2 regions of the Blautia sp. HCP3S3_C4 genome follow, and region 1 is predicted to be linked to the other one. Evidence: riboswitches for the same ligand, from Rfam matches in the RefSeq annotation. Region 1 holds a riboswitch; the other holds the start of a gene.
What was found. Region 1 has a riboswitch for S-adenosylmethionine ahead of ACTNC6_RS15095 (hypothetical protein). Riboswitches for the same ligand answer to the same signal wherever they lie in the genome.
Positions count from the first base shown of each region.

Region 1 (6,169 bases):
CGCCAAGTCCTTCCGTCTTTACAACGATGGCCTCTTTATCGAACTTGTTCTCCGGTTCCTTCTTAAGTTTCAGTTTCATTCCCGGCTTCAGGAATTCATTGCCGTGATAGTACTTGGTTCCTGTCAGTGTGAAATAAATCTTACTCATTGCACTTCCTCCTTAGTCTTCCATGAATTCAAAATATTCTTTATCGCTGGCAAATAAAATGTACTTGCCATCTACGTATCCCATGTATCCGTTGCTTGTAACATATCCCTTCATTTGCCGTCCTCCTTGATTCCTTTTCTGATGCTACCAGTTTACAACAAATAGATGTGCAAAAATCCCGACAGCCAAATAGTCTCCGGGCAGGTTTTGTGCCCGAATTTGCACTATCCGGGCAATTTTTCAGAGCAGTTTCAAAAATGTGTCTAAACTTCCCCGGACATTTTTGTATTTAGTAGTTGAGGGATAGAGAATAGCAAGGACAGGAAGTGTCATGACATTCCACTTCCGGGCATTCGCCATAAGACCGGGACCCTACCCAATCTTCACGCAAGCTACGAGCTTTGCGAAGACGGCCTGATTGTACATTGGAAGCTTGCTTACAACTGTACAAGTCAGGATGGCTTCATACGGCGACAGCCGTGACCGAGATGAAGCGCAGCGTAATCGAGGTTGAAAGCTCTATCCTCAGAAAGGAGATTTACATGGCTAACAGAACCAGAGATATCCCAATTCAGTTTTTTGTAACCGCTGAAGAGAAAAAGATGATTCGTAAGAAAATGATTCTGTCCAGGACTGCAAATATGGGAGCCTATCTTCGTAAGATGGCAATTGATGGCATCATCGTAAACACAGATACGACTTACCTTGAGAAACAGTTTTATGAGATGCACAAGATCGGTGTGAACGTAAACCAGCTGGCAAGGCTTGCCAATTCCACTGGTGCTGTCGCACCGGAAGAAATGAAAGAATTGAAAGGGATGATAAAAGAGATATGGCATATATTAAGATCTTCGGCATCAAATCTACAGTAAAGAAAGCCGTCGATTACATCACGAATCCTGATAAGACCGATGACCATAATCTGGTTTCTTCCTATGGTTGTTCACCGGAAACTGCCGATCTGGAATTTGCTATGACTGCAAAGCTTGGAAAAGATAATGTGATGGAGAAGGGAGATAACCTTGCCTGGCACATGATCATTTCCTTCAAGCCTGGTGAGATCACAGATCCCAATGTTGCTCATGAAGTTGCAACAAAGATTGCAGATGCCACCCTGAAAGGAAAACATGAATATGTTCTTTCCACTCACGTTGACAAGGATCATGTCCACTGCCATCTAATTTTCAATGCAACAAATTTTGTAGACTACCATAAGTATGTTTTCAACAAACGGAACTATCACAAGATCTGTAAACTCAGCAATCGCATTTGCCGGGAATATGGTCTGGAAGAGTCCATGCCCACCGGACAGAAAGCAAAATCATATAAAGAAAATATGGAGTACAAACGAGGAAACAGCTGGAAAGCAAAACTCAAATACAACGTGGATCGTGCCATCTGGTCGTCCGTTTCCTTTGATGAATTCCTGATGAAGATGAAAGAAGCAGGATATGAAATCCGGCAGGGAAAATATCTGGCTTTCCGGGCTCCTGATCAGAAACATTTCACCAATGTCAAAACTCTGGGAGCCTATTATACAGAGGACAGTATCCTGAGACGTCTGGCGAAGAATCGTCATAAGGCCCGCATTCCTCAAAATGCATCATTCAAAATAAGGATGTTTGTGGAGATGACTTCCTATGTCGCTGACGGCAATCGCCCCGGCTTCGAACAGTGGGCCATAAAAAATAATCTGAAAGAGGCAGCCAGAACTTTCAGTTATCTTTCACAGCACAATCTATTGAACTATGAAGAATTCCAAAATCACATTTCTGATCTGGAGGCTTCTATTCAAGCTGCGGATGTTCAGATCCTGCAAACACAAAAAGCTATTCAAAATCAGAAGATTATTATGAAGCACTGTGAAGTCTATCGTGCATGTCGTGATGTGGTTCGTGCTGAGAAGGATGCTCCGGACAAAGCACTCTACCGCATACAACATCAGGCAGAATATCAGTTGCATGATGTCACTTTAAAAGAACTGGCTGAGTTTGGTATTCACAAACTTCCGTCTTCCGAAAAGCTGCAGCGACAACAGCTGGAACTGGAAGAAGAACTTGTCTCTGCCAAAAAAGAAAAGCAGGATCTCCTGAAACAACAGAAGACCCTGGGCATTATCGAAAGCAATTATGAAACGATGCTTCGAGGTGCAGGCATCGATGTTCCTGATCGACAGCCTGGAGGCTTAACCAGGGAAGAAGTAATCTCATAAAAGCAAAAAAAGGCACCTCATGGAATGACTGACAACACTTCACTCCACAAGGTGCCTAAACTCTGATTTTTCGATAATTATTTTGTCAGAATATACGCTTCTATCGCTTCGTTAGCAAAGACTGCAGTACCCTCACCTGCGTACTTATCTATATTGGATGTCATATCTCCACCGCCTGCATACATCTGTCCCAGACTTTCCAGAATCTCATCGGTACAGGTATAGTAATGCTCGGTGATATAGTTCTGCAGTTTCTCTACCAGGGCCTGTGCTTCTTCTGATTCCGGTTTCTTATTTCTGATCTTACCGAACCCCGCAAAGATTTCCATCATCTGAACACCAAGTACCTGTTCTTCTTCGCGGCTTCTTCCAGCAGACTTCTTCTCAAACTCTTTATAGGCATCGGTAGTTCCCCAGGATGCTTTTGCCTGGGCTGCATATTCATCAATCTTTCGTGTATCGAAAGCATCAAAACTCATTTTGCTCATTTTCTGAACTCCTATCATCTTTATTCCACGAGCCAGATCGATCAGGTTTTCCAGATGTTCTTTCCGAAGTTCCAAAAGTTTTATCTGTTGTTCCAGTGCTTTGCTTCGATCAAACTCCGGATTATCAAGAATCGTTGTAATCTCTTTTAATGGAAACTGAAGTTCTTTGAATAACAAGATCATCTGCAGTCGCTCCAGGGCCTTATCGTCATAAAGCCTGTAGCTGTAACTTCCGTGGCCGGCAGAAGACCAATCTTGTCGTAATGATGCAGGGATCGTATACTCACCCCTGATAATTTGCTTACTTCATTTACCGTCATCATCAATATCAAACCTTCTTTCCTGTCGTGGTAAGTTCATAATAAGGTATGACATTATGTCAGGGTCAAGCATTATTTTTATTAATCACGAAGTTTTCTTCCCCAAGCAGATATCTCTCATAATCCACACGGATCAGCTCCTGCTCACCGATACGCTTCGCTGATTGAAATGCCATATGGCCAGTCCATCCCACATGGCTGATCGTCCAATCACGATTGACCACATAGAGATTATTTCCCGGTCTGGCTGTTGGCTTTTCTCCATCTCCAAAAGTGAATCCCTCATTCTCTGCATCCTGCAAAAACCTTCTTGCAATCACTTCATCTCTCAGATACACATACACTTTCCCATTCAGTTTTGATAATTCAGTTACATTGCGCATGCTCTCATGCCTCCTCTTCGATCTATGATCCTATGAAGAGCGGCAAAAGGAAAAGGCCCCCATCTTTTCCGACAGGAGCCATAATTCTCAAATACATAACGCCCATCGGTCAAGCTTTAGCACCTTGCAAATGCAGGTTGCTGTGCGGTCATCGAGCTTGTCTCTCGCGCACTCTTTATAGGTCTTTATCATTATAGCTGAGAACGAATATCTTCTCAAGGTGCAGATGTGCCACCTGCTATTCAGCAAGACTGCTGATCCACTCAGTCACATCTTCTTCAGATGCATTGTTAAATCGTTTACCAGTTACAATATGTAAGTCTGGATACAGCGTCTGCAGATCAGAAATACTCTTTTCAATACCACTTCCACCTGAGGTACAGAAGGTATAGATTGTGGCATCTGTCAGGTCATAAGTATCCAGGAAGGTCTGGATGATACGAGGGTTTGTACCCCACCAGATCGGATGTCCGAGATAAATGGTATCGTATTCTTCCACCGCACTCAGATTATTTTCAATCGCAGGTCTTGCATCAGGATCATCTTGTTCCTTATTGGCCCTGCAGTTGTCATCATTATAATTCAGATCTTCGTCTGCATATTTTTCTGCAGGAATGATTTCGAATAAATCACCACCGGTTACATCGGCAATCGTCTCTGCGACAGCCATGGTGTTTCCGGTTCCGGAGAAGCAGACCACTGCAGTTTTAACCTCAAAAACTTCTTCCAGAACAACTTCATCCGATTCATTGGTTCCGTTTATCTCTTCGGTGCTCTCACTATCCTCTGTGGCTTCCGAAGTACTCTCTTTAATAGCCTCTGTAGATTCATTCTCTGAGCTTACAGCCGGAGCACTGTTTCCGCACGCAGTCATAGCAAAGAGAAGTACAAAGCAAAGGAGAACTGCCCATAACTTTTTCATCCGGAGTCGCCTCCCTTACAGCATCTTGATCAGGGCATCGATATCTTTATCTGTCGCACGATTCAGAAGCTTTCCTTCCATGATTTCTGCTCCAGTAGCGGAAGGTTTCAGTTCTTTTACCGTGTTTCCAAAACCGCTGCCGCCGGAGGTTGCGAAGAGAACAATCTTCTTTCCGGCAAAATCATAGCTTTCAAGGAAAGTATTAATGATGGTTGGAGCCACATACCACCAAATCGGGAAGCCAACCAGAATAGTATCGTACTGAGATAAATTCAAATCATCTTTCACAATTTCCGGTCTGAAGGACTTGTTTCCCATCTCTACGCTGCTTCTTGATTTCTTATCCATCCAGTTCAGATCAGCCTTGGTATATGGAACTGCAGGCTTGATCTCATAGATATCTGTCTTTGCTGCAGATGCCAGCTTTTCTGCTGCTTTCTTTGTTACACCACTTGCACTGAAATATGCTACTAATGTTTTTGCCATAATTGTCACCTATTCCTTTATGAATTTCTTGTCCGAATCCGGTATGCCATCTTCTGATACATAACGCTCAACCTTCATATGAAGATTATACTTTTCTCGTAATTTCATGATAGTATTCATCATTGGAGATGCATGATGCATATCAATCGCTTCCTGATTTTCCCAGCTATCGATCAACAATACCGTTTCTTCATCATCTAACGGCGAAAAGTATTCATAGCGGAGATTTCCAGTTTCTTTCCTGATAGCATCCACCGTTCCGCTTTCTGTCATTTCCCTTGCAAATTGTTTTGCTGCAGACCCAGTCCCTTTATAATAAATATTTACAGTTATAGCCATTGCAATTCACCTTTATCATTAATCGAGCTTGCCATATTTCTCATCATCTACTGCTTCCAGCCACTCATTGGAGCCATCCTTGCCAGGCACTTCAATTGCCAGATGGCTGAACCAGGAATCCGGTGCAGCTCCATGCCAGTGCTTTACGCCTACCGGAATATTGATGCAGTCTCCCGGCTTCATTTCTACTGCATCCTTTCCCCATTCCTGATAGTAACCACGGCCTGCCACGCAGACAAGGATCTGTCCGCCGCCCTCTGTTGCATGATGAATGTGCCAGTTATTTCTGCACCCCGGCTCAAAAGTTACATTAAAGATTCCAACCTGATTTGTTGATATAGGTGCAAGAAAGCTTTTACCAGTAAAATATTGTGCAAATCCATCATTTGGTGCTCCGATCGGGAATACCATTTCCTTTGCATGGGCTCTCATAGCTTCGTCTTCGTAAGGAAGATCACCTTCGCCTGTTTCCCATACTTCTTTAGCCAGGTTGAATACGGCCCAGCCCTTTGGCCATCCTGTATAGAATGCCACATGTGTGATCACTGCTGCGATTTCCTTCTGAGTCACACCATGGGCTTTCGCATTCTGCAGATGATACTTCAGAGAAGAATCCGTAATGCCTGAGGACATCAATGCAACTACAGTGATAATGCTTCTTGTCTTTACATCGATATCCTGATTATTCCAGTTCTCTCCAAAGAGAACATCGTCATTATAATGAGCAAACTCCGGTGCGAATTCACCAAGAGCAGCTCTGCCTGCTGTCTGTACTATCTTCTTCATAATTTCCATTCCCTACTTTCTGATTGTTAAGGTGATATATCCATTTGAGAGAAGCGCCTCAAGCGTGTGCTGAGACAGATCCCTC
Region 1 is NZ_JBQHWF010000021.1:10,954-17,122, forward strand. Features, by position in the region: gene ACTNC6_RS15070 (HIRAN domain-containing protein) at 1-148, opposite strand, end outside; gene ACTNC6_RS15075 (plasmid mobilization protein) at 691-1,020, shown strand; gene ACTNC6_RS15080 (relaxase/mobilization nuclease domain-containing protein) at 981-2,360, shown strand; gene ACTNC6_RS15085 (MerR family transcriptional regulator) at 2,438-3,031, opposite strand; partial or broken gene ACTNC6_RS15090 (MerR family DNA-binding transcriptional regulator) at 3,032-3,171, opposite strand; gene ACTNC6_RS15095 (hypothetical protein) at 3,234-3,551, opposite strand; SAM riboswitch class I at 3,651-3,735, opposite strand; gene ACTNC6_RS15100 (flavodoxin) at 3,790-4,473, opposite strand; gene ACTNC6_RS15105 (flavodoxin) at 4,489-4,959, opposite strand; gene ACTNC6_RS15110 (antibiotic biosynthesis monooxygenase family protein) at 4,969-5,298, opposite strand; gene ACTNC6_RS15115 (carboxymuconolactone decarboxylase family protein) at 5,317-6,084, opposite strand.

Region 2 (6,169 bases), on a different contig from region 1:
AAAATGCGCTCCATGTGCCTCATCTACAATCAAAGAAATTCCATATTTATGTACAAAACGGGCAATACTTTTTACGTCTGATACAACTCCGTCATAGGTAGGGGAGGTAATCAGAACTGCTTGTATATCCTGATTTTCTTCAATATATCTTTCCACACAAGAAGGTGAAATTCCTCCGTTTATCCCCAATCTGGAATCTTCATGTGGATAAATATATATGGGATGCAAGTCTCTTATATATAATCCATGATAAACAGCCTTATGACAATTTCGCGCCATAAGGATTTTGCCTCCTTTATCTACACAGGCACTGATTGCTGCCAGAAGTGCTGCCGTACTTCCATTTACACTAAAAAAACATCTCTGGGTTCCATAAATCTGTGCTGCATATTCCTGCGCATCTCTAATCACGCCTTTTGCATGATGAAGATTATCAAACCCATGAATTTCTGTAATATCCCAGTCAAAAGGAAATGAGGCTGCAGAAGAATCCATATTTCTCTTATGTCCGGGCATGTGAAAGGGATAATAATCTGACTTTCCGTATTCTTCCAGCTTTTTATATAATCTATCCATATTTTCCTTTCTGATTTTTCTTTGATCAGACCTTAAACCTGTAACCTACACCCCAGATTGTTTCAATATATTGAGGTTTGGCAGTATTAAATTCAATCTTCTCACGGATTTTTTTAATATGTACTGTTACTGTAGCAATATCTCCTACTGATTCCATATCCCAGATTTCCCTGAAAAGCTCCTCCTTAGTAAATACTCGGTTAGGATTTTCTGCCAGAAATGTAAGAAGATCATATTCTTTGGAAGTAAAAGTAGTCTCCTCCCCATTTACCCACACACGACGGGCAGTTTTATCAATTTTTATACCGCGAATCTCTATAATATCATTTTTCTTTACATTGGAACCGACCAGACGATTATATCTCTCCATATGTGCCTTTACTCTTGCCACCAGTTCACTTGGACTGAAAGGCTTAGTCATATAATCATCTGCTCCCAGTCCCAGACCACGGATTTTATCAATATCATCTTTTTTAGCCGACACCATAATGATCGGTATATTTTTGGTCTGACGTACCTGACGGCAGATATCAAATCCATCTACTTCCGGCAGCATCAGATCCAGGATGATCAGATCAAATTCCTCATTTAATGCTCTGACCAGTCCTGTATCCCCTCTGTTACATATCTCAACCTCAAATCCGGAAAGTTCCAGATAATCTTTCTCCAGATCTGCAATAGCCTCTTCATCTTCTATAATTAATATTCTGCTCATTTCATTGGTACCTCCTGATATTTTCTGAGAACAAAATACATAATTGTGCCGATTCCCAGCCTGCTGGTAGCCCATACCTTACCACCATGATCCTCCAGAATCTTCTTTACAATAGAAAGTCCGATACCACTTCCACCCTTGGAAGAATTTCTGGATACATCGGTTCTGTAAAATCGATCAAAAATATAAACAATATCCTTAGCAGCAATACCTTTTCCATTATCTTCGATTTCTACCTGGATAAAATCTCCTACATCCTTGATACGGATCTGAATAATTCCTTTGGGCTTGTCCATATATTTAATAGCATTACTGATAAGATTATGAATTACACGGCGGATCTGCTCTCCGTCTGCGATCACCTGCACACCACTTTCCACATAATTGGCATAAACCAGTTCAATTCCTCTGGTTTCCAGTTCCAGACCTACTTCTTCTGCACAATCACTAAAATAATCCTCTACGTTCAGCTTACTAAAAGTGTATGGAATACGATTTGTATCAATCTTGGAATAAAAAGTCAGTTCATTGATCAGATGATCCATTTCATTGGTTTTATTATAAATAGTTTTTACATAACGATCCATCTTTTCCGGAGTATCCGCCACACCATCCATGATTCCTTCCACATATCCCTTTACAGCTGTAATAGGCGTTTTCAGATCATGTGAGATATTACTGATCAGTTCTTTATTTTCTTTATCCAATATTATTTTTTCCTCTGCAGATTCCCTCAGACGCTTTCTCATTTCCTCAAAATCCTGACATAGTTCTGAAAATTCATCATTCCCCTCTACGTCCAATACAAAATCAAGATTTCCTTCTTTTATATTTTGAGTTGCTTTCTTTAATTTTACTAAAGGTGTTGCTATACTTCTGTATATCCATAAGCCTATGGACAAAGCTGTAAATACAAGAATTACTGTCGCTGTAAACAGAAGATCTCTGGCAATAAGTTTTACCTGCGTCTTGCTGTTGGCAGACACTCCCATGGAAATATCATAGACAATTTCTGAAGAATCTGAATTATGTTGTGCCAGTTTTGTATGACTTAATCCGTATAATGATGCAGAAAACAATAAAAGGGGCACTAATATGATCATGGCAAATCCAACTATGATCCTTGTTTTTAATTTCATTGAAACCATCCTTTTCTCTGAGCCAATTTTTTTCATAACAAGATTATACCATAAAGTCTGTTTTCAATATCTAAATTTTCTATAAAATGCTGACGCCAACGTCGAAAGTATATTCTGCCAAAGCACCCGGACAATAAAAAAACAAACAAACATCCCACACAAAAATATGCAGGATGATTGTTTGCTTTTGTTTAAAGATAACTTTTTCTCAATTATGCAAGATATTTTTTCAGATCATTTACCTTATCCAGATGTTCCCATGGAAGATCTACATCTGTACGTCCGAAATGTCCGTAAGCAGCTGTCTGTTTGTAGATTGGGCGTCTCAGATCAAGCATTTTAATAATTCCTGCCGGACGGAGATCAAAATTCTCACGGATAATCTCAACCAATTTGGTATCTGAAAGCTTACCTGTACCAAATGTTTCCACATGGATAGATGTAGGACGTGCAACACCAATCGCATAAGAAAGCTGAATTTCACACTTATCAGCCAGGCCTGCTGCTACAATATTTTTTGCAACATAACGTGCTGCATAAGCTGCAGAACGGTCTACCTTTGTGCAGTCCTTACCGGAGAAAGCTCCGCCGCCGTGACGACCGGCTCCGCCATAAGTATCTACAATGATCTTACGTCCTGTAAGTCCGCTGTCACCGTGAGGTCCGCCGATTACGAAACGTCCTGTAGGATTGATAAAATATTTTGTATTCTCATCCACCATATTTGCCGGAATAACCTCATCAAAAACATATTTTTTAATATCTTTATGAATCTGCTCCTGTGCAACATCAGGATCATGCTGAGTAGAGCATACAACTGCATCAATACGTACAGGTTTTCCAGCTTCATCATATTCTACAGTAACCTGTGTTTTTCCATCTGGTCTTAAATAGTTTAATGTACCATCTTTACGGATTTTTGTCAGCTGACGAGCAAGCTTATGGGACATATTAATAGCATATGGCATATATTCCTCTGTTTCGTTGGAAGCATAGCCAAACTGGATTCCCTGGTCTCCTGCACCGATAGCATCAATCTCGTCTTCTCCCATTTTAGCTTCCAGAGCTTTATCTACTCCGAGAGCAATGTCTGCAGACTGTTCATCAATTGCAGTGATTACCGCACAGGTATCTGCATCAAAACCATATTTACCACGTGTATATCCGATTTCACGTACTGTATCTCTTACAATCTTCTGAATATCCACATAAGCGTTTGTTGTAATCTCACCCATTACCATTACAAGACCTGTAGTTACAGCTGTTTCACATGCAACACGGCCCATTGGGTCTTTTTCCATAATTGCATCAAGAATCGCATCAGAAATAGCATCGCACATTTTGTCCGGATGGCCTTCAGTTACAGATTCAGAAGTAAATAAAATTTTCTCCATTTTGTTCTCCTTTTTTTCATTTCATAGTATATTTTTATACAGATAATAAAAAGAAACAGCCCGAAGTAATCGGACTGTCTGAATGAATGCTTCAACAATCCTCTTATTGTTCGATCACTCGCTCAGGTTGGCACCTTCCTCCGCATAAAAAGGGGTTGCCGTGGCTTCTCAGATCCTTTGTATCTCCACCACTCTGAATAAAAGGCTATTACTAATTATTAACTTTTCTGCACAACTTACAATATACTCAACCCTTTGTAATGTCAAGCATAAATTCTATTTTTATAGAAATTTTATAATCATCCAACTCTCAGACGGAACTTCTGAATTTCCTTTTCGCTGGAAACTCTTTCAATCTCAGCTCCCAAAGCTCTAAGCTTCTCTTCGAAATTCTCATATCCTCTCTGGATGTATACAATATCATCTACTACCGTAATACCATCAGCTGCCAGACCTGCAATTACAAGAGCAGCACCTGCCCGCAGATCAGGAGCACTGACTCTGGCACCTGTAAGCTTATTTACACCATCAATAATTGCAGAGTTGCCCTCTACTTTAATGTTGGCTCCCATACGTGACAGCTCATCTGCATATTTGAATCTGTTTTCAAAAATACTCTCTGTTACAATACTGGTTCCTTCTGCAAGAGCCAGGGTAACAGCAATCTGCGGCTGCATATCTGTAGGATATCCCGGATAGGGAAGAGTTTTTACATGAGTACGATGAAGTCTGCCTGTAGCACGTACACGTACCGCATCATCAAATTCCTCAACCTCACATCCAATTTCCTCAAGCTTGGCCGTAGTTGCTTCCAGATGTTTGGGGATTACATTCTTTACTGTAACATCTCCACCTGTTGCTGCTGCAGCAAACATAAAGGTACCAGCCTCAATCTGATCAGGAATAATAGAATATTCTGTTCGATGAAGCTTCTCTACACCTTTGATACGGATCACATCTGTTCCTGCACCCTTAATGTTGGCACCCATACTATTCAGGAAATTGGCTACATCTACTACATGCGGTTCTCTTGCTGCATTCTCAATAATTGTACGTCCAGGTGCAAGAGAAGCAGCCATCATAATATTGATTGTTGCTCCCACAGATACAACATCAAGGAAAATATGGCTTCCATGAAGATTCTTAGCCTTTGCTACAATAGCTCCATGTAAAATATCCACATCTGCCCCCAGCGCTCTGAATCCCTTCAGATGCTGGTCAATGGGACGGCTTCCAATATTGCAGCCTCCCGGAAGAGGTACTTCTGCATGCTTATATTTACCAAGAAGAGCTCCAAGCAGATAGTAAGAAGCTCTGATTTTCTTAATATACTCATAATCTACGCTTACATCACCAATGGTAGAGCCATTGATCTTAACTGTTGACTTATTAATACGGTCTACCTGTGCTCCAATGCCGGCGATTGCTTCAAGTAAAACATTAATGTCTCTTACATCAGGCAGATTCTCAATTAAAATAGTCTCATCAGTCATAATTGCTGCTGCAAGAATTGCCAGTGCTGCATTCTTTGCACCTGCGATTTCCACTTCACCTACTAAAGGATTTCCACCTTTTATTACATATTGTTCCATAAATACACCTCTGTAATTATTTTCACTCCCTGTGCGGAGACGAATAAATTATTCTCAAATGATCGTCTGTTTTTAAGTCAATTGTATATTATAGCATATATTTATCATTTGTAAACAAAAATATTATCTCACTGGTTACTATGCCCCGGTATTTATTATTTCCAAAACTGCAGCAAGACTCTCTTCCAAATCTTTCCCTTCTTCATCTACAACAATATCAGCGTATTTTTCATATAAGGGAACTCGCTCTTCATACAGATCTTTTAAAGTCTGTCCCTCTTTCAATAAAACACCCCGTCCCCTCAAATTGCCAAGACGTTTTGAAAGTGATTCCAATGATATTTTCAGATAAACTACTTTTCCTATAGATCTTAAATGTTTCATTGCTTCTTCGCAATAAATAACACTGCCTCCAGGAGCAATCACTGTTTCTGTCACATCTACAGAAGCATTAACCTTATTTTCTATTTCCTTGAATCTCTCCGGTCCTTCCTGAGCAATAATCTGTGAAAGCTTTCTTTTCTCCTGCTTCTGAATCACAAGATCAGTATCCAGAAACTGATATCCAAGTGCTTTTGCTAAAATTACTCCTATGGTGCTTTTTCCTGAACCAGGCATTCCTATTAACGTCACATTATTCATTGTTATTCCCTTCATTTTAGCATATATGATCATCAGGTGTAAATACTAACGTTTTTTCCCTGTTCCAAGATATTCTCCATGGGAATATACCAGCATTTTGGCATCATTCAA
Region 2 is NZ_JBQHWF010000013.1:11,635-17,803, forward strand. Features, by position in the region: gene ACTNC6_RS11890 (aminotransferase class I/II-fold pyridoxal phosphate-dependent enzyme) at 1-576, opposite strand, end outside; gene ACTNC6_RS11895 (response regulator transcription factor) at 602-1,291, opposite strand; gene ACTNC6_RS11900 (sensor histidine kinase) at 1,288-2,439, opposite strand; gene metK (methionine adenosyltransferase) at 2,643-3,824, opposite strand; SAM riboswitch class I at 3,925-4,028, opposite strand; gene ACTNC6_RS11910 (UDP-N-acetylglucosamine 1-carboxyvinyltransferase) at 4,124-5,416, opposite strand; gene ACTNC6_RS11915 (shikimate kinase) at 5,555-6,058, opposite strand; gene ACTNC6_RS11920 (flavin reductase family protein) at 6,104-6,169, opposite strand, start outside.
Region 2: it holds a riboswitch for S-adenosylmethionine, as region 1 does, so the genes downstream of both, metK (methionine adenosyltransferase) here and ACTNC6_RS15095 (hypothetical protein) in region 1, are expected to answer to the same signal.